Regions from separate parts of the Hymenobacter sp. J193 genome, predicted to be linked through region 3. Evidence: riboswitches for the same ligand, from Rfam matches in the RefSeq annotation. Region 3 holds a riboswitch; each other region holds the start of a gene.

Region 1 (7,514 bases), 1.0 Mb from region 3:
ACGTCCTTCGTGATTCCGCGCGACATCAACTACAAGGTAGATGCCGGCAAAATCAGCCTTTATGCCTCGTCGGCCAGCCTGGGGCGGGATGCACACGGAGCCAACCGGGAAATCCTGATCGGGGGCGTCAATGGTGAAGCCCGGCGCGACACGATTCCGCCCACCATTCAGCTGTTCATGGATAATGAGTCGTTCGTGTTTGGCGGCCTCACCAGCCCTACCACTACGCTGCTGGCCGTGCTGCGCGACAGCAGCGGCATCAACACGGCCGGCTCGGGCATCGGTCACGAAATCACAGCCATTGTGGACAATGCCCCTACGCAGGTACTGGTGCTGAATGAGTACTACACCGCCGACGTAGACAACTTTCGGAGCGGACGGGTGCGCTACCTGTTCAAGAACCTCGCGCCCGGCCCGCACGTACTGCGCCTCAAAGCCTGGGACACGTTCAACAACTCGTCGGAGCAGGAGCTGGAGTTTGTGGTGGTGCGTAATGAGAAGCTGGCACTGGACCATTTGCTGAACTACCCCAATCCGTTTGCCGCCTCCACTACGTTTCACTTCGACCACAACCGCACGGGTGAGGAGCTGGACGTACAGGTGCAGATTTTCACCGTTACCGGCAAGCTTATCCGCACCCTGTCCGAAAACCTGGTCAGCAGCAAGTCGCACGTAGGCTCCCTGAGCTGGGACGGCCGCGACGAATTTAATGACCAGGTAGCCCGCGGCGTGTATCTGTATCGGGTGCACGTTCGTTCTCCGCGCGACGGCTCGCAGGTCAGCAAGTTCGAGAAGCTTGTACTGCTGCGCTAACCCCTTTCTTTGCCCTTCCCTATCACCACCATTTCACCCCTCAGTATGTTATCGAAGTTGACTGTACGGCTAAGCGTTGCGGCCGGGCTTTTCACTCTCTCTACGGGCGCTCTGGCCCAGCAGCGGGATGACCACGCTATTACGACGGCCGTGCCGGTGCTCACCCTCAGCCCCGACTCCCGCTCCGCTGCCCTGGGAGAGGCCGGCGTCGCCATTTCGCCCGATGCCAATTCGATGTACTACAACGCCGGTAAACTAGGCTTTATGCCCAATGCCACGGGCGCCTCGCTTTCGTACGCGCCCTGGCTGCGCCAGGTGACGGACGATATGGGCCTGGGCTACCTCTCGGGCTACCACAAGGTGGGCCAGCGCTCCGCCTTCGGGGTGTCGCTCATGTATTTCGACCTGGGTGAAATCAACTTCCGCGACATCAATAACGCCGACAACGGTACGTACAACCCCAAGGAATACTCGCTGAGCGTATCGTATGGGCAGCGGCTGAGCGAAAACCTGGGCGTAGGCGTAGCCGCCCGCTACATTCGCTCCAACCTCACCGGCGGGCAGGGTGATACCCGCCCTGGCAACGCCGCCGCCGTTGATCTGGGTTTGTACTATACCAAAGACCTGACCATCGGAGCCCAGGACTACAACCTGGCGCTGGGCGCGGCTATTTCCAACATCGGCAACAAAATCACCTACACCAACCCCGAGCAGGGCAACTTTTTGCCCGCCAACCTGAAGCTGGGTACGGCCATTACGAAAGAGCTGGACGCCTACAACAAGCTCACGCTCACGGTGGATGCCAACAAGCTGCTGGTGCCCAGCCCCTACTATGTAACGGGCGACACCACCGGCCGGGGCCGCCAGGTGCTGGAAGAAATAGACGCGGAAAACCGCTCCCGCGCCGGCAAAGGACTGGTCAGCTCTATTTTCAGTTCGTTTGGTGATGCTCCCGGCGGCTTCAAGGAAGAGCTACAGGAAATCAACATTTCTGCGGGCCTGGAATATTGGTACAATGATTTGCTGTCGGCCCGCGTAGGGTATTTCTATGAGCACCCACAGAAGGGGGCGCGTCAGTATCTGAGCTTCGGGGCCGGCCTGCGCTACCAGGTGTTTGGGGTAGACGCCGCTTATCTGGTTCCGAACAACAAAAACAACCCGCTTTCCCAAACCTTGCGGGTATCGTTGCACTTTAACTTTGCCGGGGCCGCCGATGCCGCCTCACCGGCCGGCGACCCGGCTCCCACGAACTAACATTCATGCTCAATCGTCTTATTGCTCCTCCCGTTCAGCCGCTGGCCAGCATCACGCTGCCCGCGGCTGACGTGCTTTCACTGCCTAATGGCAGCCGCCTGCATATCCTGCGCAACGCGGCCCAGCCCGTAATCCGTCTGCAGGTGGTATTCCGGGCCGGCAAGTGGTACGATACCACGCCGGGCGCTTCGGTGCTCACGGCCCGTATGCTGCTGGAAGGCACCCGCACCCGCACCGCCCGCCAGATTGCCGATGAAGTTGCCTTTTTCGGTGCCTCCCTGGAATGCGAGCAGGGCTTCGACCGCGCTACGCTCACGCTCTACTGCCTGGCACGCCACCTCGGCCAGCTGCTGCCGGTTGTGGCTGATGTACTTACGGAACCCACTTTCCCCGAAACCGAGCTGGCGCAGCTTAAGGCCCGCACCATCCAGAACGTGCGCATCGAGCGGCAAAAAACCAGCTATCTGGCAGCCGAGCGGTTTTCGCGCAACCTGTTTGGGGCCGATACGCCCTACGGGGTAGTATTTCAGGAAGACACATTTCAGGCTATTCCCCGGGAAACGCTCCAGGCTTTCTTTCAGCAGGCGTATTCATTTGCTGATGCTGAAATCTTTCTTTGCGGCGACGTGGGCCCGGCGCAGCAGCAAGCCGTTCAGGCCGCTTTAGGCAGCATCGGCAGCGCCAGTGCCCCGGTCAATGAAGCCCACACGCAGGCCGACAGTTCTGGCCTGCCCCTGGCGGCCGACTACGTTACGGTGCCGGAGAGTATCCAGTCCTCCATCCGGATTGGCCGGCTGTGGCCCTCCCCTGCCCACTCCGACACGCATCGGCTGCAGGTGCTGGTAAAGGTATTAGGTGGCTATTTTGGCTCCCGTCTGATGAAGAACATCCGCGAAGACAAGGGCTTCACCTACGGCATCTACGCCAGCGTTACGCCCCGGGAGCATGCCACCAGCTTCGTCATTGGCACCGACGTCAACGCCGCCAGTACCGCGGCCGCCATTCAGGAAATTCGCCATGAGCTACAGCTGCTGCAGGACGAGGCTATTCCCGCTGAAGAGCTGCAAACCGTCAAAAACTACATGGCCGGCAAGTTTGCCAATGAGCTGAGCACCGTGTTTGAGCAGTGCGACAAGTATAAGAGCATCGTATTCCTGGGCCTGCCCGCCAGCTACTACACCGACTTCGTGCAACAAATCCAGCGCGTAACGGCCCCTGAGCTGCAGCAGCTGGCTCAGCAGTATCTCCAGGCCGATACGATGCTGGAAGTCGTGGCCGGCCCCAAGAAGTAGCTCAAGGAGGCAAGAAGCAACCGCAGGCGCACAGCGTCCAGGGCTTTGCGGACGCAGTAGCTGGAAGCTGATTAGCGCGCCACCAGCTCCACCCGCCGGTTGCGGGGGCGCTGCCGTGGGTCACCGTTATCGGCTACGGGCCGGGTACCGCCGTAGCCGACGGCCGTGAGGCGCAGCGAGTCTACGCCGTGCTGGACGAGGTAGCGGCGCACAATCTGGGCCCGCTGCTCGGAAAGCTGCTGGTTGAGGTTTGCGTCGCCCACGTTATCGGTGTGGCCGGCTATTTCGAAGCGGGCCGCTGCTTCCGTCCGGAGCAGCCGCACCAGTCGGTTCAGCTCGGGCTGTGAGGTGGGCAGCAACCGGGCGCGGCCCTGTTCGAAATACAGGTTTTTCAGCTCCACCACAGCGCCCTTCGCCAGATTGGCAAGGCTGGGCAATGAGTCGGGCGTTGCGGCCGGAGCCACTGTTGGTGCCGAAACAACCGCCTGAGCTGGCCGGGCGGCGGGCACGGCAGCTACGGCGGGGCGGGTGGCCGGCCGGGCAGCGGGCGTGGGCCGGCGGCGGGGCGTCGTTGGGGCCGCCACGGGCGCGGGCGTTGGCTTAGGAGCGGCAGCTACCACGGGCACCGGCCGGGGCTGCGCTACCGGAATAGGGCGGGCTGAGCCGGGCAGAGCCGTAAACAGCACCTTGCTGCTCACTGTTTCGAAGCCGCCCAGCTCCTCCGTACGCCGCCATTGCAGCAGCGCCCGACTCTCTATTCCGTTCTGAAAGTACTCGATGCGCACCGGATAGTACCGGCCGGCCTGAAGCCTAATGCGCACGGTGGCATTGAGGTGGTCCTGGTCGCGCCAGGCATCAATTAGCCGCTTCCCGCCCAGCCAGAACCGGAAACCGTCGTCCATCACCGTTGAAAACTCATACTCTCCCGTGACCGGTGCCAGCAGCCAGCCCTGCCACCGCACCGAAAACTCCTCCGTGGGCATATCCGGCCTGGGCGGGATGTGTTCCCAGTCGAAATCAATCTGACGGTCGGTACGGGTAAAGACTTTTTCCTCGAAGTTCATCCCTCGGTAATACGTGCCTTTCAGCCCCGTGCCCACGGGTAGCGCGGATGTTTGCGCCAGTAGCGGCGCGGCGCTCAACAACAATATCAGCCAGGTGAATAAGTGCTTCATCGGAAGAAAGAATAAGATAGTGACGTTGGCAGCCCCAGGCAAAGAAACGCTCCTACGGTTGTAGTTCGTATAGACCGCCCGACAAACCAATACCGTTGCCTGGTCGTAAAGTAGAGTGTGCGGTAATTTTCATTCAACTCCGCGCACCGCAGCTATGGCTACCAAGAAAACTCCTTCTACTTCGGCTAAAAAAACGGATCCGTGCTGGAAAGGCTACGAGCAGGCTGGCACCAAGCAGAAAGACGGCAAAACTGTCCCAAACTGCATCAAAAAAGACTAGCTCTTGTCAGACGCAGCTTCTCTGCTTTAAACAACCCCGGCCTTCTCACTGGCCGGGGTTGTTGTTTTTAGTTCGTTCCGCCGTATCTTCGCCTCTGTTACTTATCCAGAAAGACCGAGGGATTGGGCCCGACGACGTCTTAGCAACCTGAAATAAAACAAGGTGCTAACTCCCGTTTCAGGGCATTTAGGTGCGCTGGAAGAAGATAAGTACAGGACTCGCGCCCCCACGCGGCTCTTTCTGGATAGGCACTTTTTGCTGCCGATTTTCTGAGAAGAGCCGATATGCCGACCGTCACCGCCTCCCCGCTCCACGATATTCTTGCCAAGCGCGTCCTGATTCTGGACGGCGCCATGGGTACCATGATTCAGCGCCATACGCTGACCGAGGACGACTTCCGCGGCACCCGCTTTGCCGACCACCCGAAGCCCCTGCGCGGCAACAACGACCTGCTCAGCCTAACCCGCCCCGACATCATCAAAGGCATCCATGCCGATTACTTCGCAGCCGGGGCCGATATGGTGGAAACCAACACGTTCAGTGGCACCACCATTGCGCAGGCCGATTATGGGCTGGAGCATATCGTGTATGAGCTCAACTACGAGTCGGCGCGCATTGCCAGGGAAGTAGCCGACGAGTTTACGGCCCGGAACCCCGACAAGCCCCGCTTCGTGGCCGGCGCTATTGGGCCCACCAACCGTACCGCCTCGCTCTCCCCCGACGTGAACCGCCCCGGCTTCCGGGCCGTGACCTTTGATGAGCTGGCCACCGCCTACCACGAGCAGGTGCGCGGCCTCATCGACGGCGGCTCCGACGCCCTGCTCATCGAAACCATCTTCGATACGCTCAATGCCAAAGCGGCCCTGTATGCCGTGCAGAAGTTCTTCGATGAAGGCGGCCGCGTGGTGCCCGTCATGATTTCGGGCACGATTACCGACGCCTCCGGCCGCACCCTTTCGGGGCAGACGGTGGAGGCCTTCTGGAACTCGATTCGCCACCTGCCGCTGCTAAGCGTGGGCCTGAACTGTGCCCTCGGGGCCGATCAGCTGCAGGTGTATATCAAGGAGCTGAGCCGCATTGCGGATGTGCACATTTCCGCTTACCCCAACGCCGGCTTGCCGAATGCCTTTGGTGGCTACGATGAGTCGGCGCAGGAATTTGCGGGGGTAGTAGAAAATTACCTTAAGGAAGGCCTCGTGACGGTGGTAGGCGGCTGTTGTGGCACCACGCCCCAGCACATTGGCGAGCTGGCCCGCCTGGCCGGGAAGTACGAGCCGCGTAAGCTGCCGGAGCTACCGAAAGCTACCCGCCTGAGTGGCTTGGAGCCCTTCGGTATCTACCCTGAAAGCCTGTTCGTGAACGTGGGTGAGCGGTGCAACGTAACCGGCTCCCGCGCTTTTGCCCGCCTTATCCGGACCGGCAACTACGAAGCTGCCCTGCAAGTAGCCCGCGACCAGGTGGAAGGGGGTGCCCAGGTCATTGATGTGAACATGGACGAAGGCATGCTCGACTCGGAGCAGGCCATGACCACGTTCCTGAACCTCATTGCCTCGGAGCCCGATATTTCGCGGGTACCGATTATGATTGATTCCTCGAAGTGGAGCGTGCTGGAAGCCGGCCTGAAATGCGTGCAGGGCAAGAGCATCGTCAACTCCATTTCCCTTAAGGAAGGCGAAGAAACCTTCAAGGAGCGCGCCCGCACCGTGCGCCAGTACGGCGCCGCCGTGGTGGTCATGGCCTTCGATGAGAACGGCCAGGCCGACAACTATGAGAAGCGCATCGAAATCTGCCAGCGCAGCTACGACATCCTGGTGAACGAAGTGGGTTTCCCGGCCGAAGACATCATCTTCGACCCCAACATCCTGACGGTGGGCACCGGCATGGAGGAGCACCGCAACTACGCGCTGGACTTCATCGAGGCCGTCCGCTGGATCAAACAAAACCTGCCCGGTGCCCTCACCAGCGGCGGCGTCAGCAACATCAGCTTCTCATACCGCGGCAATGATGTAGTGCGCGAGGCCATGCACTCCTCCTTCCTCTACCACGCTATCCAGGCGGGCCTCGACATGGGCATCGTGAACCCCAGCCAACTGGCCGTGTACGACGAAGTGCCCAAGGACCTGCTGGAACTGGTGGAAGACGTGCTGCTGAACCGCCGCCCCGACGCCACCGAGCGCCTCGTAGACTTTGCCGACACGGTGAAACAGAAGGACAAGGTGGAGGTAGTAGCCGATGCCTGGCGCAGCTTGCCAGTAAAAGAGCGCCTGCAACACGCCCTCGTGAAAGGTATCACGGAGTTCATCGACCAGGATACCGAGGAAGTGCGCCAGCAGGTGGGCAGGCCGCTCGAAGTGATTGAAGGTCCGCTGATGGCCGGCATGAACGTAGTGGGCGACCTGTTTGGCGCGGGCAAAATGTTCCTGCCCCAGGTGGTGAAGTCGGCGCGGGTGATGAAGAAGGCCGTAGCCTACCTGGAGCCCTATCTGCTGGCCGACAAGCAAAGCGGCGACCGGCAGACCGCCGGCAAAATTCTGCTGGCCACGGTGAAAGGTGACGTGCACGACATAGGCAAGAACATCGTGGGCGTGGTACTGGCCTGCAACAACTTCGACATCGTGGACCTGGGCGTGATGGTGCCGCTGGAGCGCATTCTCGACGAAGCCCAGAAGCAGCAGGTGGACGTCATCGGGCTGAGCGGCC
Region 2 (7,514 bases), 2.3 Mb from region 3:
AGCCTCGCTATTCAACCTGCTGCGCAAGCTCAACGGCTTTGCCGCCAACCCGGCCACGCTGGCTCAGGTAGGTGAGGCGGCCCTCACGGAGGCCGCCACGGTGTACCGGGCCCTGGTGCAGGATGTGCTGGGGTTGCAGGATGAGCCCCGCGCCAGCGTGGAAGACCTGCTGGGCCTCACGCTGCGCTTCTACCAGGAAGCCAAAGCCGCCAAGGACTACAGCAAGGTCGACGACATCCGGGCAGCGCTCAAGGAGCAGGGCATCGTGGTGAAGGATACCAAAGCCGGCGTCGACTGGGCCTACAGCGAAGACTAAATTTTACCTCCTCTGTCATGCACTGCGGCTTTGCCTTTGCACGACGGCCTTTTTACCGCTATGAACTTTCGCCTTTTCCGTCTGGCCCCCACGTTGCTGGCCGCTGGTCTGCTGATTGCCGGATGCCGGGACCAGCAGAAAACTCCCGAAACTGCCACCGAGCCGACGGAGAAGCCCCTGCCCAAAGCCCCCGCCTTCAGCGCCGACTCGGCCTACGCCTACGTGGCCCGGCAGGTGGCTTTCGGGCCGCGCGTGCCTAACTCCAAAGCCCACGTGAAAACCGGCGACTGGCTGGTGCGGGAGTTTAAAAAGTACGGCCTTACGGTGCGGGAGCAGCCCTTTGAGGCCATGGCTTTCGATGGCAAGATGCTGAAGTCACGCAACATCGTGGCCCAGTTCAATCCGCAGGCTGCCCGCCGCGTGGCCATCTTCGCGCACTGGGATACGCGCCCTTTTGCCGACAAAGACAAGGAGCACAAAAATGCACCGCTCGATGGTGCTTCCGACGGAGCCAGCGGCGTGGGCGTGGCCCTGGAGGTGGCCCGAGTGCTGGCCGCCCAGCCCGACAGCCTACAGCCCAACGTGGGCGTGGACTTCATCCTGTTTGACGCCGAGGACTACGGGCACGACGACACCAGCCAGGGGGAGTTGACCAACCAGCTCGAAGCCCTGGGCAAGGACAGCTGGTGCCTGGGTTCTCAGTACTGGGCCAAAAACCTGCTGCCAGCCGGCTATAAGGCGCAGTATGGCATCCTGCTCGATATGGTGGGCGCCAAAAATGCCAAGTTCAGCCGGGAGCAGATTTCCCGCCAGAATGCCTTTAGCACCGTGGCTAAGGTGTGGGACACGGCGGCCCGTATCGGCTACTCCGACGTGTTTATCTTCAGGGATATGGGTGGCATAACCGACGACCACGTGTACACCAACCAGGCCGGCGTGCCCACCATCGACATCATCGACACGCTGCCCTTCGGCGACGAAACCTTCCCGGCCTATCACCATACCACCCAGGACAACATGAGCGTCATCGACCGGCGCACCCTGAAGGCTGTGGGCCAGACGCTACTGCAGGTGCTGTATGGGGAGTAAAGGCCCTGCTCCTGCCACCAAATAAAGCCCCGGCTGCGTAAGTTGCCAGGGCTTTATTTGGTGGCAGGAGCAGGCGGGGATAGAAGCGTCCGGCCAACCAACTAGCGGCTACACATATTCCAGCACGGCGCCGGTGTCTTCTACAGTAAGCCGTGCCTCGCGCCCTACTACCAGCGCCATATTGCGGGCCTCGTGGCCTACCGGAAAGCCATGCGCCACCGGAAAACCATACATGGCGGCGTACTGCCCAATGATTTCGTTGGGCGTCTGGCCGTAGGGCGTGGCATTGTCCTGGGGGTTGGTGAAGTGCCCTACAACCATGCCGGCCAGGTCGTGCAGCTTGCCGGTTCGGTCCAGGTGCACCAGCATCCGGTCGATGGCGTAGAGGTATTCGTCGATGTCTTCCAGGAAGAGAATACGCCCGGCGGTGGATACGTCGGAGGCGGTGCCGGTGAGCGTTTGCAGCATGCTCAGGTTGCCGCCCACCAGTTCACCGGTAGCAGTGCCCAATTGGTTTTGTTGGTGCGCGGGCACCTCGTAGCGCACCCCCTCCCCAAAAAGCGTCCGGCGCAGGCTGTCCACCGACTCAGTGCTGCCTTCTTGATGAAAGAAGATGGGCATTACCCCGTGAATGCTCTGGTAGCCCAGCCGCAGCAGGTGGCAGTGGAGAGTGGTTACATCGGAGAAGCCTGCCACCCACTTGGGGTCTTGCCCAAAGCGCGAAAAGTCAATCTGGTCGATAATGCGGGGAGTGCCGTACCCCCCGCGTGCTACCAGTATGGCCCGGATGGCGGGGTTGTCGAGCTGCTCCTGCAGGTCGCGGCGGCGTACTTCATCGTCGCCCCCAAACTGGTGGTGCGCCACGTTGGTGGATTCGCCCAGTACCACGCGCAGCCCCCAGCTTTCCAGGGTAGCCACGGCAGCAGCCAACTCCTCGTGCGAGGCCTTACGGGCAGTACAAACAATGGCAACCTGGTCGCCGGAACGAAGCGGAGCGGGGCTGATGGTAGGCATAGCGCAAAGCTACGCGGAATGAGGAAGCGGGATAATAAAGAGCTAACTCTTCGCTCCCATTAGCCTGCCGGGTTAGGGCTCAGTACTTCCACGATGAGCAGCCATCTGGCGTCGGTGCGGCGCCAGACGTGCAGGTAGAAGCCGCGCTTCGGTGTGGTTTCCTGGTACCCGAGGGTGTAGCCCAGGTCGCCGGCCGCTGATATACCAGAGCGCAGAAGCGAGAATTGAACCGGGCGGGGTGAGGTTTCTATTAGTGCCCGGGCCCCATTGCCGATATAAGGCAGCTGCCCTTCGCGCAATAACCGCAGATCTTCCGTAGCGCCCAGCACTGGCTTGTAGGCCTGGCGCAAACTCAGGCGGCTACGCTGGGCAAAAGCGGATTCGGCAGCCAGGAGCGTCTGGTGAAAGCGGGCCGTATCGACGGAGGCAGGCAGCTTAGTAGGGTATTTCGTGGGCCAGACGGCCTTAGTTGGCTTGACGTAGGCCGCGTGCGACACGCCGCCATCATATATGGCTTCCCAGGCGCCAGCCGAATTCTTCTGCCAGAGGGTGAAAAAATCACCGAAATCAACCGGTTTATCATCGGTTGAAACGGGGTGGAACTCCCAGGGGCCAGTAGTAAAACCCAGGTCGCCGGAGGCCGCAATACCGGCGTGTACGGGCCGCCACAGCAGGCGTCCGGGCTTCTCGGGTTGGTTGGCATACAAGGCCGCTCCCGTCTGAAATCGTCCTTCACTGAACATCCACGCCCGGCTGAGAAACCTCCCAAACGCATCCTGTACGCTGTGCTGACTGCCATAAGCGGCAAACGTTACTTCGGCAGCTACCATCTGCTGAAAGTCGGTTTTTACGGTCTTGTCGGGTTTGGGCGTGGCGGATGGCCAGCTGGTTAGCAGACCCAATAGCGGAATAAGCAGAGGCAGGAACATGGGCGGGCAGCGGGCTGGGAAGTAGAGCAGCTAAAGATACACGTCCGCCCCGCCAAATTCTCCTATGGTACGTGCCTATCTGTACTACACGAATGCCCGAGCAAAGAAGCGCTCCAGGAAGTGCGTGATTTGGGCGGTTTCAATCAGAAAGCCGTCGTGTCCGAAGCCGGACTCCATTTCGGCGTACATAGCGCCGGGAATGTGCCGGGCCAAAAGCCGCTGCTCGGCGGGCGGAAACAGCACATCCGAGCTGATGCTGACAACCAGCGTGCGGGCCTGAATGCCGGCCAGCACCGGGGCCAGCTCGCCGCCGCGCCCTCGCCCCAGGTGGTGCGTGTCCATCGTGCGCGACAAAGCCACGTACGTGTACGCGTTAAAGCGAGCCACCAGCTTGTCGCCCTGGTATTGCTGGTAGGCGCTGGCCCGGAAATCGGTTAACTGGTCGTCGGTGGGCTCAGCCTGGGTTTGCTGGTAGGCGCCGTAGCTGCGGTAGCTGAGCAGGGCCGTAGCCCGGGCTGCCCGCATACCAGCCGCGCCGCCATCGGGCGTGGCCGCGTAGTAGGTATCGTCGGCAAAGATGGCCAGACGCTGCGCTTCATTGAAGGCAATACCCCAGGGCGAGTGCCGGGCGTTGGTGGCCAGCACTACCAGGTTTTCGAACAGCGTGGGCTGCTGTACGGCCCATTCCAGCGCCTGCTGCCCGCCCATCGAGCCCCCGATCAGCGTATGGATCCGCTCGATGCCCAGGTGCCGGCGTAGCTGCTCGTGGGCCGCCACCAGGTCGCGGATGGTGAGGAGCGGAAACGCCTGAAACCACGGGGTTTCCGTGTCAGGGTGGGGGCTGAGCGGGCCGGTAGAGCCGTAGCAGGAACCCAGGATATTGGCACACACAATAAAATGCTCCTCGGGATTGAAGTAGCAGCCCGTGCCAAACAGGCCGGGCCACCAGGCCAGCACATCGGAGTTGGCCGTGAGGGCGTGGCACACCCACACCACGTTGTCGCGGGCCGCATTGAGGGTGCCGTAGGTGTGGTAGGCTAGCTGCGCGTGCGGTAGTACGGCCCCGTTTTCCAGCGGAAGGGCAGCAGGTAAGCGGTATAAGTGCGGTTCAGCGGTCATAGATGCGTCAAAAACAAAAAGCCCCGGGAAGGGGCTGAATCAGCAGGCACCAAAGCGGTAAAAGGCCATCCACCAAACTCGGTGCCGTACAGTTGATCCAGCCCCAGACCAGGGCAAGATGAGCCGGGCGGCACGGGGCCTTCCGGTCATCTGCCTGCGGCGTACACTGGAAGTTGACGCCCGGCCGCTCTCTCAGGACGGCCGGGCTCTCAACCCCTCTCCGGTTATCAGACTTCCAGTGGAGCGGCGTGTTCGATTTCGGGCTCAGGCAGCAGGTCGCCGTCCTGGGTTTCGATGGGGGCGGCGTTCTGCACCGCGTCGAAGGCCTGCTGCAGATCGGCGCGGATGTCCTCAAAATGCTCGATGCCCACCGAAATACGCAGCAGTGTGGGCGTAACGCCGGCGGCCTGCTGCTCCTCTTCGGAAAGCTGCTGGTGCGTGGTGGCCGAGGGCTGGATGATGAGCGTTTTAGCGTCGCCCACGTTGGCCAGGTGGCTTACCAGCTTCAGGTTGTCGATAAACTGCGTGGCCGTATCCTTGGAGCCTTTGATGGCGAACGTGAGCACGCCGCCAAAGCCCCGCGTGAGGTATTTCTGGGCCAGCGCGTGGTAAGGGCTGCTCTTAAGGCCGGGGTAGTTCACGGCCTCCACCTGCGGGTGCTGCTCCAGCCACTCCGCCAGCTTCAGCGCGTTTTCTACGGTGCGCTCCACGCGCAAACTCAGGGTTTCCAGGCCGATCAGCAGCTGCCAGGAGTTGAACGGGCTCTGCGAAGGACCGAAGTCGCGCAGGCCTTCCACCCGGGCCCGAATGATGAAGGCAATGTTGCCAAACGGCCCATTTTTGCCGAATACGTCGTTGAACACCAGCCCATGGTAGCCCTCCGAGGGCTCGGTAAACTGCGGGTACTTGCCGTTGCCGAAATCATACTTGCCGCCGTCCACAATCACCCCGCCAATGGAGGTGCCGTGGCCGCCAATCCACTTCGTAGCCGACTCCACCACGATGTGGGCGCCGTGCTCCAGGGGCCGGAACAGGTAGCCACCCGCCCCGAAGGTGTTGTCCACGATAAGCGGCAGGTCGTGCTTCTCAGCAATGGCAGCAATAGCCTCGAAATCAGGCACGTTGAAGCCGGGGTTACCGATGGTTTCGAGGTAGAGGGCCTTGGTGTTTTCGTCAATCAGGGCCTCAAAGCTTTCGGCCTTGTCGCCGTCGGCGAAGCGCACCTCTATACCCAGGCGCTTGAAGGCCACTTTGAATTGGTTGTAGGTGCCGCCGTACAGAAACGAGGTCGAAACGAAGTTGTCGCCAGCCTGCAGAATGTTGTTGAGGGCAATGAACTGAGCCGCCTGCCCCGAGGAAACAGCCAGCGCTGCCACCCCGCCTTCCAGCGCCGCCACACGCTGCTCGAACACGTCGGTGGTAGGGTTCATCAGGCGGGTGTAGATGTTGCCGAACTCCTTGAGGGCAAACAGGTTGGCGCCGTGCTCCGCGTTCTTGAACACGTAGCTGGTAGTCTGGTACAGCGGTACGGCGCGGGCACCGGTAGTGGGGTCGGGCTGCTGGCCGGCGTGGAGTTGGAGGGTTTCGAAGCGCAGGTTCTGAGTAGACATAATGGGGCTGATGGAAAGGAAGTTGGAAGAGAAACCGAAGGCGAATGGAAAGGAAAACCGGCTACGAAGAAGCGTAGCCGAGCCCGTATCGGGCCCGAAAAGCCGCCGAAAATGAGCGGGTCAGGTTAGCCGATACCGCCCGGTGCGTTGAAAAGCGGCAACACCGGACAAAGCTGGGCAGGCGGGGAAAGGGAGGCTGGAGCCGAAATGGCTAGCAACAGCAACAACACGCGCCGCAACAGGGGCGCATTCGCATTCGCTCCGCAACCGGGCTAAGAGCAGCCACGCGGAAACCCCACGGCTGAACGGCGAGCAAAGATGCGGCCGGAGCGGTAGGGTTAGTAGAGGCGAAAGCGAAGGAGTTTTCCATGGTACTCGAAGGTTATATGCCCCGCCGCCGGAAGGCTGGTCGGGCAGGAATTGGCACCTTTCGCGCGGTCGAAGGTTGCCAGCGGGTCACGGAGCCTGTTCTCTCGCCGCTTCTGTATAAATCCTATGAAAACTACCCCGCCGCGAGCGGGGGAGTACCGGGTTGGTGTTGCAAAGGTATAGCCATGATTTTGATATATGCAATAGCTATTGAAAATATTTTACAGAGTTTGTCTGCCCATGTTAGTAGGTCATATTAGTAGGTATAAATGTTGATTAACCTACTGTTTATAAGCAAAATGAGACGAAAAACGCAGGCGGAATAACTATCGGTTTTTATGAAGTAAGCCGTTGGCCAGGAATATTTTTTCAGCTTCTTTCACCGCTAAAGTATCATAAGTCGGGAGTCAGAAAGCTGATTCGACAACAAAAAAGCCACCCTTGGACGAGTGGCTTTTTTAGGATATTATCGAGAAACAGGGCTGTCTAGAGCTTGGGCAGCGTCAGTACCTGGCCTACTTCAATATGGTCGGGGTTAGCGCCAATAGTGGCTTTGTTGGCGTCGTAGATCTGATGCCACTTGGCAGCGTCACCGTAGTGGTGCTTGGCAATCTTGGAAAGGGAGTCGCCACTTACTACAGTATAGGAGTCACCAGCAGTGGTGGCAGCCTGGTTGGTATTACCGAAGAAGTCGGTATTGGCAGCAGGAACAGGGTTGGCGGCGGGGGCAACAGGCTTTTTTTCGCCTTTGTCGGAAAGAAAATCAAAAAGTCCCATGGCAGTACGAATCGTTAAAAGGTGTAGGGAGAAGTAGCCGACTATCAGGCAGATGCCCGTAGGGTTGAGCTTTCATACGCCGCCCTGCCCAATAGGTTTTTGTTGGTAGCATAAGGGAACATCTTTTACCAGCCCGCCGTAAGAGGCGCATAGTTGGCGGCTCGACTATATAGCGCTGGCTGCCTTCTCTCCCTGAACTCTCTCCGTTCACCAACTCCCTATTCTTTCCGATGAAAAATCAAACCAACCCATTTCGCTACCTGGCCACTCTGCTGGTGCTGGTCGCATTGT
Region 3 (7,514 bases):
GCCCGACACGCCCGTAACGGTGGTGAACACGCCCAGCGGAAATTCCACGTCGAGGCCCGTGAGGTTGTTGCGCGTCACGCCCTGCAAACGCAGCCAGCCCCGCGGCTCCCGCGGCTGGCGAGGTGTCAGCTTCTTCTCAGCAGTAAACAGATAGCGTCGGGTCTGGGACGCATCCACTGCAGCCAGGCCCGCCGGCGGGCCGCTGTACAGGACTTCCCCACCCTGCTCCCCGGCGGCCGGACCCACGTCCACCAGCCAGTCGGCCTGGCGGATGACGTCGAGGTTGTGCTCTACCACAAACAGCGAGTTGCCAGCTTTTTTCAAACTGGCCAGGGCCTGCAGCAGGGCTTCGGTGTCGGACGGATGCAGGCCGGCGCTGGGCTCGTCGAGCACGTACACCACGCCGAACAGATTGGAATACAGCTGTGTGGACAGCCGCAGGCGCTGCAGCTCGCCCGGCGACAAGGTAGGCGTGCTGCGCTCCAGGGCGAGGTAGCCCAAACCCAGGTCGAGCAGCACGCCGAGGCGGGCCACCAGGTCTTCGGCAATGCGCCGGGCCACAATGGTTTGCTCAGGATGAGCGGAATCCTGCTTTTTGCGGCCGGCCGCGGTGCCGTCGGCAAACGGGCGCAGCAGCTCCGCGACGCGCTTGAGCGGCAGGCGCGACAGGTCGGCAATGTCGAGGCCGGCGAAGGTGACGGCCAGGGACTCGGGGCGCAGCCGCTTGCCGTGGCAGAGCGGGCACTCGGTGCTGAGCATGTACTGCAGGGCCCGCTTCTTCATCAGCGGACTTTGCGTGGTGGCGAAGGTGTGCAGCACGTGGCGCTTCACGCCGGTGAACGTGCCCATGTAGTTGGGCGGCTCCTTGCGCCGGAGGGCCCGCTGGGTTTCCTGGGGCGAGTAGCCCGGGTACACCGGCACCACCGGCTGCTCGTCGGTAAACAGAATCCAGTCCCGGTCCTTTTGCGGCAAAGCCTGCCAGGGCGTATCCACGTCGAAGCCCAGGGTCACGAGGATGTCGCGCTGGTTTTGCCCGCCCCAGGCCTGGGGCCAGGCGGCAATGGCCCGCTCCCGGATGGTGAGCGTGGGGTCGGGCACCATGGTCTGCTCCGTGACTTCGTAGGTGCGGCCCAGGCCGTGGCAGTTGGGGCAGGCGCCCTCGGGGGTGTTGGGCGAAAAGCCTTCGGCGTACACGATGCCTTGCCCAGCCGGGTAGTCGCCGGCCCGGGAATACAGCATCCGCACCAGGTTGGACAGCGTGGTTACGGAGCCCACCGACGAGCGGGCAGTGGGCGTGCCACGCTGCTGCTGCAGGGCCACGGCCGGGGGCAGGCCGTCGATGGCGTCGACTTCGGGTACGGCCATCTGGTGAAACAGCCGCCGCGCGTAGGGCGACACCGACTCGAGGTAGCGGCGCTGGGCCTCGGCGTAGAGCGTGCCGAACGCCAGGCTCGACTTGCCCGAGCCCGACACGCCGGTAAACACCACCAGGGCATCACGGGGAATGTCAACGTCGATGTTCTTGAGGTTGTGCTCCCGGGCGCCGCGCACGCGCACGAAACCGGAAAGGTTGGAAGAAGCAGAGGAAGGCGTCATGGGGCGAAATACGGCAACTGGCTGGTTTTGGCCGCTTTTTGGCCGCTACCAAAGCAAGCCGTTGTAACTAAATGAGGTACGGGCAGTAGCCTGGCTCCGGCCGCAGGCAGCTTGCGGGTTACTTATAGAACAGCTCGTATATCACCCAGACCGCGGCAATCAGCGCCATGGTGTACCAGCCCCACTTGGTGTAGCGGTCATTGTAATCGGGGCGCGGGCGGCGGTTCATACCGGGCATTCGCATGGGAAAACAGCGGATAAGTGGAAGTGAAAATGCAGAACAGAGCGTTACCTGGTTTTACGTAGCAGACAGGACGAAACGTTTCCCGGGCCCGGCTTGCTGTCACACAGATATGTGTGCTCTATATAGTACAATAACCATAACCAACCCGTATCTTCCTGACTGGCACCGCTCCCCTACCCCTGGCGCTGCTCTTTCCACGATGCAGTATTTTCATGAAACTTCTTCGCTATCTATTGCCTTCGACGAAGACAACCAGTGGCTTTACGTAGAATGGAAAGGCCACCACGATGCAGTGTCTTCCAAAAAGGGCGGCGAGCTAGTGCTGCAGCATCTGCAAAGCTGTGCGTGTACCAAAATGCTCAACGACAACAGCCAGGTAACGAGCGAGTGGGACAGAGGAGCGCGCTGGGTGGGCAGCCACTACTATGCCACCCTGGCCGACCAGGGGGTGCGCTTCGTGGCCTGGATCTGCCCGCCACACTGGCCTGCCCGCAAGTCCATGGAAACGGCTATGCTCTTCGTCACGCGGCCCATGGTGGTATTGTTCGATGACCTGGCCTCGGGCTACGCGTGGCTGGCCCGCCAAAGCTGACGCACTACCCTTGCAGGCCGGTTATCAGTTGTACTATTTCGATAAACAAGGGCCGCGCTGCTACCATTGGCTGGGCGCAAAGGCGCTGCAAGGCCCATAGGCTTTCCGCCGTAGCGGCGTCGGCAGGCTCACTTTGGCAACGCGTCAGCAGCTCTTCCAGCAGGCAGCCAAAGGCCCGTACCTCCAGCTGCTGCAACGCCTCAGCCCGGGCATTATCCTGTTTATCGAAAAAGCTGGCTGCCCCAAAGTCGCTCAGCAGTGCCTTGCCGGCTGCATTCACCAGCGTGTTGTGAGCGTACAGGTCGCCGTGCAGCAGGCCCTGAGCGTGCAGGTGTCGCGCCGCCGAAGCTACATCGTGCGCTATGCGCAGCACCTGCTCCAGGCTGAATAAACTTCCGGGAGCATATACGTCGCGGGTACAGGTGGAAAAGCTGGGCGGGCCGGCCAGCACGCGGTAAGCTGGGTCCAGCAGCTCCAGCACCAGCCCTTCAGCGGCGGCCGGGTGGCGGCTGAGCTTGCCCAGCACCGGAATCAGGCCGGGGTGGCGCCCGGCACTGATGCAGGCTACCATTTCGCTATGCGGCAGCCCGTCACTGGTCACGGCGCCCTTGAACAGCTTCACGGCAACCGGTTCGTGGGCTGCAGGATCCTGCCACTCCGCCCGGTAAATCACCCCCGAAGCGCCCTCACCCAGCTGTTGCTGGATAGCCAGTTTCTCCCAACTGATTTCTGGTATGGGATGCGCGGCCAGCGCGGCGGCTTCGATGTACTCACTGAGTGGGTTGCCGGCAAACGCCAGCCAGCTCAGGCGAGGCAAGCTGAGCAGCCACGTCGGCAGCTCCCCAAGGTGGTTGGCCGAGATGCGCAGCAGCTCCAAGGCGATGCAGGCCGCCATTTCGGGCGGCAGATGGGTAAGCTGGTTGCCGGCCAGCATCAGCTTCTGGAGCTCGTGGCACCGGCCGATTTCGGGCGGTAGCGCGGTGAGTTGGTTGTCGGTCAGGATAAGCCAGCGCAACCTGGGTGGCAACGCGGTGGCCGGCAGCGTACGGATCTGGTTGGCTTTGAACCCCACCATCTGCAGCTCTGAACACTTCCCTAGTGCCTCGGGCACCTCGGTAAACTGGTTGTCGGAGCAGAAAAGGATACGCAGCCGGCGCAGGCGGCTCAAGTCGGCGGGCAGCTCCGCCAGCGCGTTGCCGGAGAGGTTGAGGATTTCCAGCGTATCGGCCAGCTCGAATATTTCGCGGGGAAACTCCATGAGGCTTTCCGATAGATCAAGGCGGGTAGCGCCGACCAAGTCGCCGCGGCGCAATTGCTCCAACGTGTGCATACGGGCAAAGGTCGTGGTTTGCGGCCGTTGCCTTTGCGGTTATCAGCCGTTAAGCAGAGCGAAACATCTCGCATGCTGACGTTGCATCAGTAATCAAATTACCATTGCACGTGAGATACTTCGCTGCGCTCTGCATGACCTTACCACCTGCTCCAAAATATTTTCAAAATTATTTGCACGAATAAATTCTGGTTGTACATTTGCCCTGCGCTCCATGCCACGGAGCACTTATCAAGAAAGGCGGAGGGACAGGCCCTGTGATGCCTTAGCAACCAGTAGAAATACCAGGTGCTAAATCCTGTTCTGAGTCGGCTTCGGTCGGCGCGGAAGAAGATAAGTTAAAAGATGCCTACCGTCTGCAGCGGTCTTGCTCTTCTGACTTGTCGGGAGGGCTTTTTTTATGCTCTTTCGGTAAGAAATCTTGCATAAGTGTCTGGGCAACAAGGTGCGTTTTCGTCTAACCACAAAACGGCCAAACCCATGCAATCTGCCACTCGCCTCCTCCAGTCCATTCCCGTAGATGAGCTCACCGGCGCCATCTCCGTTCCGATTTACCAGACCTCGACCTTCGTACAGGAGGCCCCCGGGGTAAACAAGGGCTACGACTACGCCCGCACCGGCAACCCTACCCGCCGCGCCCTCGAAAACATCCTGGCCACCCTCGAATACGGCCACTCCGGCTACGCCTTCGCCTCGGGTCTGGCCGCCATCGATGCGGTGGTGAAGCTGCTCTCGGCTGGCGACCAGATCGTGGCCATCGACGACCTGTACGGCGGGGCTTTCCGCCTGTTCGAGCACGTGTACCGCCGCTTCGGCATCGATATCGTGTACTGCGACACCACTGATCCGGCCAAGGTAGCTGCCGCCATTACCGCAAAAACCAAGCTGGTGTGGCTGGAGTCGCCCTCCAACCCTACCCTGAAAGTGTCGGACATTGCCGCCATTGCCGACATAGCCCATGCCCACGGCGCCTGGCTGTGCGTGGACAACACCTTCGCCTCGCCCGTGCTCCAGCAGCCCATCAAGTTGGGGGCCGATATCGTGGTGCACAGCGCCACCAAGTACTTGGGCGGCCACTCCGACCTCATTGCCGGCGTCGTGGTAGCGGCCACCGAGGAGCTGGGGCTGCAGCTAAAATTCATCCAGAACGCTTCGGGCGGTATCCTCGGGCCGTTCGATTCCTTCCTCGTGATTCGGGGGCTGGAAACGCTGCCTCTGCGCATTGAGCGGCACTGTAGCACGGCCCTGAAAGTGGCCCAATTCCTCCAAACGCGCCCCGAAGTGCGCGCCGTGTACTACCCGGGCCTGGAAGAGCACCCCAACCACGCGGTAGCCAAAAAGCAGCAGCCCGGCGGTTTCGGCGGCATTATTGCCCTCGTGCTCGAAGAAGACACCCAGGAAGCCGCCACGCAGGTAGTCACCAGCACCAAGTACTTCCACCTGGCCGAAAGCCTGGGCGGCGCCAAGAGCCTGCTCTGCCACCCCGCCACCATGACGCACAAATCCACGCCCGTGGCCCAGCGCCAGGCCGCCGGTGTGGCCGACAGCCTGATTCGCCTGAGCGTGGGCCTGGAAGATGCCGAAGACCTGATTGCCGACCTGGCCCAGGCACTCGACCGCCTGAGCGAAGGCAAAGTAGCCCTGAAAGAAGCCGTACGCGAAGCCGAAGCCCAGCTGGCGTAGGGGCTGAAAAAGATAGTAAACCATCATGCTGAGCGCAGCCGAAGCATCTCTACCGCTTCGTTGCAATGTCAATTGGTTAGCCAGAGGTAGAGATGCTTCATCTGCGCTCAGCATGATGGTTAACAGTAGTGTGACGCCCTTTTGATTTGCACAAGTACTATGAATCGTAACGACATCCGCATCGGCTTATTCGGATTCGGCGTGGTGGGCCAAGGCCTGCACACTGTGCTGGAACGCACGCCCGGCCTGCGGGCCCGCATCGGCCGCATCGGGGTGAAGGACCGCACCAAAGCCCGCAACCTGCCCGCCGAGCTATTCACCTTCGACCGCGACGAAGTGCTGGACGACCCCACGCTTAACGTCATTGTGGAGCTGATTGACGACGCCGACGAGGCCTACCGCATCGTGATGGGGGCGCTGCGCCGGGGCAAAGCCGTGGTAACGGCCAACAAGAAAATGCTGGCCGAGCACCTGCAGGAACTGATTGATTTGCAGCGCGAAACCAACACGCCCCTGCTCTACGAGGCCGCTGCCTGTGCATCCCTGCCCGTCATCCGCAACCTGGAGGAGTACTACGATACCGACCTGCTGGAAGCGGTGGAAGGCATCATCAACGGCTCCACCAACTATATCCTCACGGCCATGCACCGCGACGCGCTGACTTTCTCGGCGGCGCTGCGTAAGGCCCAGGAGCTGGGCTTCGCGGAAAGCAACCCCGCCCTCGACGTAGAAGGCCTCGACGCCCGCAACAAGCTGGTGCTGCTGCTGGCCCACGCGTTCGGGCTGGTAGCCCGGCCCGAGGACATTCTAGCCGTGGGCATAACCGGCATCAGTGAGCTGGCCAGCAGCTACGCCCGCGAAAAAGGCCTGGTGTTGAAGCTGGTAGCCGAAGCCCGCCGCCTGCCCAACGGGGGGGTAGCGGCGGCTGTGCTACCCACGCTGGTGCGCCCCGAGCACGAGCTGGCGCGCGTGCAGGACGAATACAACGGCCTCATTACCCAGAGCAACTTCGCCGACCGACAGTTTTTCCTGGGCAAAGGCGCCGGCGCTGTGCCGACTGCCTCGGCCGTACTCAGCGACCTGTCGGCCCTTACCTACGGCTACCGCTACGAGTACAAGAAGCTGCACCAGCAAAGCGCCCTGTCCCTCACTCCCGCCGCCGCTGAAGCTGACATACTGGTAACCTTCGGGGCCGACCACGCCCCCGACCGCGCCGACTTCAGCACCGTTCACGAGTATTTTCACTCCCAGGAGTTAGGCTACTACCTCACCGGCACCATTGGACTGGAGCAACTGGCGCAGGCTGCGTGGCTGCGGCTACCCGGCATCAGCATCGTGCGGCTGCCCGCGCCGCTGCGGGCCGTGACAACAGCTCCTGCGCCGGAAACCAATACCATCGTGCAGGCCGCATGGGCAACCGATGAAGCGGTGAGCCCGCTGTAGGAGCGGCAGTTACATGCTACTCCCATCCGTCATTCCGAGCGCAGCCGAGGAATCTCGCTAGTGTAGTAATCATCTAGCACCACAACATCAGCACGCGAGATTCCTCGGCTGCGCTCGGAATGACTGTCTGTTTTTCTGCTCAAGCTACCTCTGCGGCAGCCAGTGGGGGCGATACGGACAGGCGGGTTTGGGGGCGCATCAGCAGCACGTAGAGGCCACCGGCCAGCAGAAAGCCTACAAACCAGGCGTAGTTGTACACGGCCGCCAGCCAGGGCCACACGCTCCCCGCTGGCACGGCACCCACAGCTTGCAAAAAGCCGGGAATGTTGGGTAGAATGCCGATGCCCAAAGCCAGCATGCCGGCGTAGTTGATGCCGTTTTGGTAGGTGTACCGGCCCTGGTACTGGTATAAGTCCGGTACGTGGAGTTGCTGATGGCGCAGCAGGTAGTAGTCGGCTATCATGATGCCGCCGATGGGACCCAGCAGCGCCGAGTAGCCTACCAGCCAGGTGAAGATATAGCCGGAGGGGTCGGCTATGAGCTTCCAGGGGAAGATCAGCAAGCCGATGACGCCGGTGATGTAGCCGCCCGTGGTGAAGGATATTTTCTCGGGGGCGAAGTTGGCG
Region 4 (7,514 bases), 3.7 Mb from region 3:
CCACCTCGGCGTAAGAGGCGTCGGCAAAAACGGTCGGCAAAGCCTGCGTCAGCACTGCGGGCGTGGCCAGGCGCGTCACCTCTCCGATGATGATGATGGCCGGAGCCCCGATACCGGCTTCCAGCGCCCGGGCCGGCAGCTCGGCCACGGTACCCGTGACCAGCCGGGCGGTGGGCAGGGTGCCGTTCTGGATGATGGCCGCTGGCGTCTCGGCCTGGCCCTGCGCGCAGAACAGTCGCACAATGCTCGGCAGCTCGCCCAGGCCCATCAGTATCACGGTGGTAGCGCGGGAGCGGGCGGCTTCGGCCACGCTGGAAGCCAGCTCGCCGGTGGCCGTAGTGGCCGTAATCACCCGGAACCCCTCGCTGGCGCCCCGGTGCGTGACGGGAATGCCCACGCTGCCGGCCGCCGCCACGGCGCTGCTGATACCGGGCACGTAGTCGGTGCGCAGGCCGTGGGCTTCGGCGTAGAGCATTTCCTCCCGGCCGCGCCCAAACACGAACGGGTCGCCGCCTTTCAGACGCACCACGTGGCCGGAGCGGTGCGCGTGCTCCACAATCAGGGCGTTGATTTCGTCCTGGGAAAAGCTGCGCATGCCGCGCCGCTTGCCCACCGATACCAGCACGGCCTCGGGCCGGGCGTGTTGCAGCAGCTCGCGGTTGGCCAGAGCGTCGTAGAGAATGACATCGGCCTCACCCAGCACCCGCGCCCCTTTGAGCGTGAGCAGCTCCGGGTCGCCGGGGCCGGCACCAAGGACGGTCAGACGGGGCGTTTTCATACGGTGAAATGGTGAGGTGGTGAAATGGTGAGTTTCCAGGCCGTCATGCTGAGCGCAGCCGAAGCATCTCTACCTCTGACTACTTCTAGCGTGAGGACAAAGCTGTAGAGGTGCTTCGGCTGCGCTCAGCATGACATTCTATTGGCTTGAACACTAAATCGAAAAGGCAACCGGGGGCTGAACCGGGGCGGTGAAGTACTCGGAGTTGGCAGCTTCTACCAGGCCGGCGGCGAGGGTGTCGCCACTTACTTCATCCACCAGAATGAAAGACCCGGTGGCGCGGTTTTCCTGGTAGAGGTCCACAGCCAGGGGCTGGGCGGTTTTCAGGCGCACCCGCACGATGTCGTTGAGCTGGGCCTGCTCGGCCGATACCCGGGCAAACGTGTGCACGTTCACCTTGTAGAGAATGGCCGACACGGACGCTTTCGAGAGGGTGGTGTGGTGTTGCACGAGCAGCTTGCGGCCGGGCCACAATGGCTGCTCGCTCATCCAGCACAGCGTAGCTTCCAGCTCCCGCGTCACCGTAGCTTCGGCCGCGACGGGCACCAGGGCGTCGCCGCGGCTCACGTCCAGGTCGTCGCGCAGGCGGATGACCACGGCCTGGGGCGCGGCGGCAGATTCCACTTCCTGCTGGTTTACTTCAATGGCTTCGATTTCGGATTCCAGGCCGGAGGGTAGCACCCGCACCCGCTCGCCGCGGCGGTACTGGCCACTCAAAATCTGGCCGGCGTAGCCGCGGTAGTCGGGCAGCTCAGGCGTCTGGGGACGAATCACGTACTGCACCTGAAAACGTGGGGCAGAAGTCGTTTCTACGGCACTGGGCACGCTTTCCAGGTGCTCCAGCAGGCTGGGGCCAGTGTACCAGGGCAGGTGCTTGGAGCGCGTCACCACGTTGTCGCCATTGAGGGCGCTGAGCGGAATGGCCGTAGCCGCCGGCAGGTTGAAGTGGTTGGTAAGGGCTGCATAGTCAATGGCAATCTGGTCGAACACGGCCTGGTCGTAGTCTACCAAGTCCATCTTGTTCACGGCCAGCACGAAGTGGCGGATACCCAGCAGCGCGGCAATGAGGGTGTGGCGGCGCGTCTGCTCAATCACGCCCTGGCGCGCATCCACCAACACAATGGCCAGGTCAGCGTTGGAGGCGCCCGTGACCATGTTACGGGTATACTGCACGTGGCCCGGCGCATCGGTAATGATGAATTTGCGGCGGGGCGTAGTGAAGTATTTATAGGCTACGTCGATGGTAATGCCCTGTTCCCGCTCGGCGCGCAGGCCGTCGGTGAGGAGGGCGAGGTCTACCACGCCGCCCGAGGCCTGCCGCTTTTCCAGGGCCGCCAGCACATCCAGCGACACGGATTCGGAGTCGTATAGCAGCCGCCCGATCAGGGTGCTTTTGCCGTCGTCTACGCTGCCGCAAGTGATAAATCGAAGAAGGTCCATAAAGGTGAACTTGTGAGTTTGTGAAATTGTGAATGGTCGTTCAGGTGAGGTGCAGAATTCACAACTTCACCTTTCACAACTTCACCACTTAGAAATACCCGTTGCGCTTGCGGTCTTCCATGCCGGCTTCGGAGATGTTGTCGTCGAGACGGGTAGCACCCCGCTCGCTTACTTTGGCCAGCAGCAGATCCTGGATGATGTCTTCCACCGTGGCGGCGTCGCTTTCCACGGCGGCCGTGCAGGTAGAGTCGCCCACGGTGCGGAAACGCACCTGCCGCGTCACGATTTCGTCGTCCTTGTCGAGGCGGATGTGCTCGGTGAGGCCCAGCAGCTGGCCCGAGGGCAGCACCACGCAGGTACGCTCGTGGCCGAAGTAGATGTCGGGCAGGGTGATGTTCTCGCGCTGGATGTAGCGCCACACGTCCAGCTCCGTCCAGTTGGAAATGGGGAATACGCGCACGTTTTCGCCCTTCTGGATGCGGCCGTTATAGATGTTCCACAGCTCGGGGCGCTGGCGCTTGGGGTCCCACTGGCCAAACTCGTCGCGCACCGAGAAGATGCGTTCCTTGGCGCGGGCCTTTTCCTCGTCGCGCCGGGCCCCGCCGATGCAAGCATCAAACTCAAACTCCTCAATGGTTTCCAGCAGCGTGTAGGTTTGCAGCGGGTTGCGGCTGGGGTACTTGCCCATCGGCTCACGCAGGCGCTGGCGCCGGATGGTGTCCTCCACACTGCGCACAATCAGCTTTTCGCCCAGCTGCTCGGCCAGCGTATCGCGGTAGGCCAGCACCTCGGGGAAGTTATGCCCGGTATCCACGTGCACCAGCGGAAACGGGAAGCGGCCGGGGCGGAAGGCTTTTTCGGCCAGGCGCGTAAGCACAATGGAGTCTTTGCCACCCGAAAACAGCAGGGCAGGACGCTCAAACTGGCCGGCTACTTCCCGCAGGATGTGGATGGCTTCGGCTTCCAGCCGGTCGAGGTAATCGAAGGAAGGGGTACTCATAAGAAACTGGTCTTGCTTGATACTTAGTTGGCGGGCACCGGCTCCACCACCGGGTCGGGACCATTGTGGTGGGCGGTGGCGTGCAGACCGCATTCTTTGGCCGAAAGGTCTTCCCACCACCAGCGACCGGCGCGGAAGTCTTCGCCCGGCTTGATGGCGCGGGTGCAGGGCGCGCACCCAATACTCACAAAGCCCTGCTTATGTAGTGTATTCACCGGAATTCCGTGCTCCTGGGTGAAGGCCACCGCCTCTTCCCAGGTCCAGTCGAACAGCGGGTGAACTTTGATGAGGTTGTGCGGCGCGTCCCACTCCACCGGCTCCATCGTCTGGCGGTTCTGCGACTGTTCGGCCCGGATGCCCGTTACCCAGGCCTGTTGCCCGGCCAGGGCGCGGTTCAGGGGTTCTACTTTGCGGATGTGGCAGCACTCCTTGCGGTTTTCCACGCTCTCATAGAAGGAGTTGGGGCCTTTTTCGAGGAGCAGCGCCTGCAGGCTTTCCTGCCGGGGCGCATACACCTCAATCGGCTTCTGGTAGCGCAGCAAAGTCTTGTTCCAGGTGGCGTAGGTTTCCTGGAAGTTGCGGCCCGTATCGAGCGTGAATACCCGAATGGGCAAGTCGAACTCAAAAATCAAGTGACTGATAATCTGGTCTTCCAGGCCAAAGGAGGTCGAGAAAACCGCCGAGTTGGGGTACAGAGAAGCCACGAGGCGCAACCGCTCCAGGGCGGTGGCTGGCGTGAGCTGATGGCGCAGGTCGTCCAGGGGTGGACCAACCGGCGCGGCCAGGGCTGCGGGCATACGACAAGCAGGGAGAAGGAGAACCGGCCGGAGAAAGGCAGCAGTTCGGCGGAGAATCATCCTGCGCGGAAGCTGGCCTGACGTGGGCTGGTCGGGGCGCTGCGGCAGAACAAAAAGCGGCCTGTGCTAAGCCAGGCGGCCGCTAAGCATAGCGGAGCTGCCGGGGGCTGAAATCAGCGCACAAACCAGGAAAAGTAGGGGTGTGAACTAGCAACAACACGCCATGCCCATCGTAGCACAACACCCATGCTGTACAGCAATGGAAGTGGCGGAGGCAGGGACGAGGTTGGACAAGTGGTTCACGGTTTGTTGTTTTTATATGGTCAGGACTTGGCACCGTTTCGGAAATTCCGCTGGTTGCCGGCGTTTCATAGAGCCTGTCTCTCCACGCCTCTGTATAAAAACAATCCTTTGGGGGGTAAAGAATTGGTAGGGCAAAGGAAGGGTCGAAATTTTATACTTCCAAATTTTCTTTTTCATGGGTAACCGCCAGCCAGTGAAATTAGCCGCTGATTTAGTGGAAATATCTAACTCGGGTGGTTGCTGTATGCCTACTAGTGAAATAGTGATTTTGGTTACTGGTTGACAGCTGGGCAATGCAGTGAGAATACAATTTCTATGACTGTCCCTTTGCCTGGTACAGCGGCCAAATAGGGCATTGATGCCAGCCTGAAAAACCTTTCTTTACTCGTTTTTAAGTTATGACATAATGATTTCCAACAGGCGTCATCAACTTGACTTGGCTGCCCGGTGCCCGGCTTAACGGCCCCTTACTGTGGGCCTAGGCCAACCGGTGAGAGTACAATCAGGTCAGCGGGTTTCGGTGCCGAAATTTTTGCATCAAAGCCTTGGCCTCTGGGGCAGACTTGGTGAGTAGAACCAGCGTGGCATACACTACCGTCAGTACCGCCGAGCGTACGAGCATGGCTACCAGTGGCGAATTGAAGGAGGGAACCAGCCAGGCGGCTCCGCCGGCTACTACCGCACTCAGCAGAATAAGCGGGATGCGGCCGGTGAAGGGCTGCATGCGGTAGCTGTGCCATACAAACCAGGTGCGGGCCAGGTTGATGCTCACAATGGCCAGCAGAAATGCCACCGCTGCCCCCGTCAGCCCCAGGCGCGGAATCAGCAGGGCATTGAGGGTAATGGTTACCAACGCCAACGACACGTTGAACAGCAGATCGTAGCGGTAGCGCGGGGAGGTGACGAGGATGAGCCCGTTGAGGCCCGTGATACCGTCGAAGAGGCGGGCCAAGAGCAGTACCAGCACGGCCGTAGTGCCAGCTTCAAGCGCGGGGTTGCGCATCAGGCCGTAGATGAAATCCAGGTTCAGCGCGATGCCCAGAGCCAAGTAGCAGCCCAGCACGGCATTCAGGCGGGTGGTGTCGCGATAGAAGGCGGCCATACGCGGCAGGGCGTTTTCCTTCCAGTAGTCGGCCAGTAGCGGGAAGGCAATTTTGTTGAGCGAGCGGGCCGGCAGCGTGAGGGCCGTGCTGATGAAAAATGCAATGCTGTACACGCCCGCTGCGGCCAGGTTCAACTGGGAGCCCACCATGAGCGTGTCGATGTTCATGATGATGGTGCCCGAAATATTGGCCAGCAGCGCAAACGCCCCGAAGCTCAGAATACCCCGCAACGGCTGCACGCGCAGGGCCGCCGCCTGCGGGCGCACGTGCAGCTCGCCGATGTAAGCCAGGTAACCCGTAAGCAGCAGGGCAATACCGCTCATGCAGCCGATGTACGCCAGCACGTAGCCGTGAAACGACAGGTAGCCCAGCCCGTAGAGCACAGCCGCCCCGGCCTGTAGCACCCGTAGCAGAATTTCCTGCACAAACGACGAAAAAGCCGTGTGGTACAGCCCTTTCAGGTAAGCGTCCTGCAGGGAGTACAGCATCACGAACAGCGCCAGCCCCGCCGCCCAGCCGTAGTAGGAGCCAATGAGGGCGCGGTCCTGCTCATAGAAGCTGAGCACCAGCGGCCTCCCGCTCAGGTACAGCACCGTCACCAGCGCAAAGCCCAGTAAAGGCACGCCTAGCAGCAGCGGCAGAAACCCCTGGTGCCCGGTTTCCCGGTTGCGGAAATACGGGAAAAACCGGATGCCCACACTAGCAAACCCCAGTGCCGACAGCTGCGCATAAATGGTGGCAATGGCCAGCAGCGTGCTGGTCAGGCCCAGCTGGTTGGCGGCCAGAAAGCGCGGCACAATGAAGGCCGTATTCAGAAACCCCAGCGCCAGCCCCAGGTAAGAAATAATGGTGTTGCGCAGCCCCTGCCGCTGAACGATGCCCAAGCGCGGTGATTTAGTGATTTAGTGAATTACCCCTTATGTCATTCCGACGCAGGAGGAATCCGGGTTTGTCTTTTAACGCTGAACCCAGATTCCTCCTGCGTCGGAATGACAGTTCTAGGACCGCTGTGCGCAAATATCCGAGCCGTTGACGAAGGTCACGTGGCGGCCGCGAAGGTACTCCATGATGGTGTGGAACTCGCGGGGGCCGTTGTGGTGGTTGGCCGGGTCGAAGTTCTCGTTGTGCCAGAGCACCGTGCACACGCCCCCAAACCGCTCGATTTCCTGGAACATGGGCGTGAGGGCCGGCAGGATTTCCGCTGGTTCCAGCTGCAGGTAGCGCGGGTGGTAGAGCGTAGCGTCCATCACGTTCAGCGGAATTTCGAGGAAGTCATGGGCTTCGCCGGTCTGAAAGTTGAACGGGTAAAAAGGCAGACAGTAAGAGTTGCGGAAGCCGAAATGCTCAGCAAAGCCTAACGTGGAGTCGTAAACCGACGTGAGTTCCTCAACTAGAATTGGAGTAAAGCGCGGCTCCCACCTCAGATAGTGGAATCGGTTGCCGAAATAAGTGCCCGAATCAAGTGGCAAGCCGGCTATTTTCCGGACTGTGGCGGTTTCGATTACTAAATTGTAATCATCCCCACCTGCGCTTAAACTGCCGTGAACTGCTATTTCAGAGCCATCTTCAAACAATTGACGAATCTGGTTTATAAGCTTCGAATGGTTGATTTTATAATCCGCATTGGGCGTGCCATTGGCGGCTTTTCGGTGCTCAGGCAGAAAGAAGAACGTGCTCTTTGCCCCGTACGAAGCCACGGTTTGCTGTACCTGCGCCAGGTTGTCCCAGGCATCGGGCTTGGTGAAGTGCTGCCAGAGCTGCCGGCCGAAGCTAAGCAGCTTGCCCTGGCGCAGGGCAGCGTTGGCCGGAGCTTTCCAGGCGCTGTACAGGTTGTCGATGTCGTGGGTGATAAAGGCGGCCCAACTCGCGCCGTTTGCCCAGCGGCGCGGGCGCAGCGGTTGCCCGGTTACGTGCTCCACGGCCGTTTTCAGAATATCGAAGTAGTAATTGACGACAGGCACGGTCACGAAACCGTAGCGGCTCTGTACGCTGGCCGAGTAGGGAAAGCGTCCGTGCTGGTCGCGCTCCTCGGAAAAATACTCCTGCCAGCCGCTGAGCAGGTAAAACGCCGCCGAAATAATGTCCGGACAGAT

The links. A riboswitch is a leader RNA that binds a small molecule or an ion and turns the genes downstream of it on or off. The one in region 3 is predicted to bind S-adenosylmethionine.
Region 1: it holds a riboswitch for S-adenosylmethionine, as region 3 does, so the genes downstream of both, metH (methionine synthase) here and LRS06_RS02185 (PLP-dependent aspartate aminotransferase family protein) in region 3, are expected to answer to the same signal.
Region 2: it holds a riboswitch for S-adenosylmethionine, as region 3 does, so the genes downstream of both, LRS06_RS12295 (O-acetylhomoserine aminocarboxypropyltransferase/cysteine synthase family protein) here and LRS06_RS02185 (PLP-dependent aspartate aminotransferase family protein) in region 3, are expected to answer to the same signal.
Region 4: it holds a riboswitch for S-adenosylmethionine, as region 3 does, so the genes downstream of both, LRS06_RS18155 (phosphoadenylyl-sulfate reductase) here and LRS06_RS02185 (PLP-dependent aspartate aminotransferase family protein) in region 3, are expected to answer to the same signal.

Annotation. Positions count from the first base shown of each region.
Region 1 covers NZ_JAJONE010000001.1:1,490,864-1,498,377, forward strand. The annotation lists gene porU (type IX secretion system sortase PorU) at 1-813, shown strand, start outside; gene porV (type IX secretion system outer membrane channel protein PorV) at 871-2,067, shown strand; gene LRS06_RS06455 (pitrilysin family protein) at 2,073-3,359, shown strand; gene LRS06_RS06460 (PA14 domain-containing protein) at 3,431-4,534, opposite strand; gene LRS06_RS06465 (hypothetical protein) at 4,689-4,814, shown strand; SAM riboswitch class I at 4,913-5,026, shown strand; gene metH (methionine synthase) at 5,099-7,514, shown strand, end outside.
Region 2 covers NZ_JAJONE010000001.1:2,808,990-2,816,503, forward strand. The annotation lists gene cysS (cysteine--tRNA ligase) at 1-316, shown strand, start outside; gene LRS06_RS12275 (M28 family peptidase) at 377-1,405, shown strand; gene LRS06_RS12280 (LD-carboxypeptidase) at 1,514-2,419, opposite strand; gene LRS06_RS12285 (hypothetical protein) at 2,479-3,348, opposite strand; gene metX (homoserine O-acetyltransferase) at 3,433-4,467, opposite strand; gene LRS06_RS12295 (O-acetylhomoserine aminocarboxypropyltransferase/cysteine synthase family protein) at 4,695-6,077, opposite strand; SAM riboswitch class I at 6,457-6,570, opposite strand; gene LRS06_RS12300 (LysM peptidoglycan-binding domain-containing protein) at 6,933-7,223, opposite strand; gene LRS06_RS12305 (hypothetical protein) at 7,454-7,514, shown strand, end outside.
Region 3 covers NZ_JAJONE010000001.1:489,198-496,711, forward strand. The annotation lists gene uvrA (excinuclease ABC subunit UvrA) at 1-1,596, opposite strand, end outside; gene LRS06_RS02170 (hypothetical protein) at 1,715-1,840, opposite strand; gene LRS06_RS02175 (hypothetical protein) at 2,040-2,432, shown strand; gene LRS06_RS02180 (leucine-rich repeat-containing protein kinase family protein) at 2,437-3,762, opposite strand; SAM riboswitch class I at 3,988-4,102, shown strand; gene LRS06_RS02185 (PLP-dependent aspartate aminotransferase family protein) at 4,243-5,445, shown strand; gene LRS06_RS02190 (homoserine dehydrogenase) at 5,605-6,888, shown strand; gene LRS06_RS02195 (NCS1 family nucleobase:cation symporter-1) at 7,028-7,514, opposite strand, start outside.
Region 4 covers NZ_JAJONE010000001.1:4,148,756-4,156,269, forward strand. The annotation lists gene cobA (uroporphyrinogen-III C-methyltransferase) at 1-778, opposite strand, end outside; gene LRS06_RS18145 (sulfate adenylyltransferase subunit 1) at 932-2,218, opposite strand; gene cysD (sulfate adenylyltransferase subunit CysD) at 2,307-3,218, opposite strand; gene LRS06_RS18155 (phosphoadenylyl-sulfate reductase) at 3,242-4,015, opposite strand; SAM riboswitch class I at 4,328-4,419, opposite strand; gene LRS06_RS18160 (lipopolysaccharide biosynthesis protein) at 4,821-6,305, opposite strand; gene LRS06_RS18165 (hypothetical protein) at 6,420-7,514, opposite strand, start outside.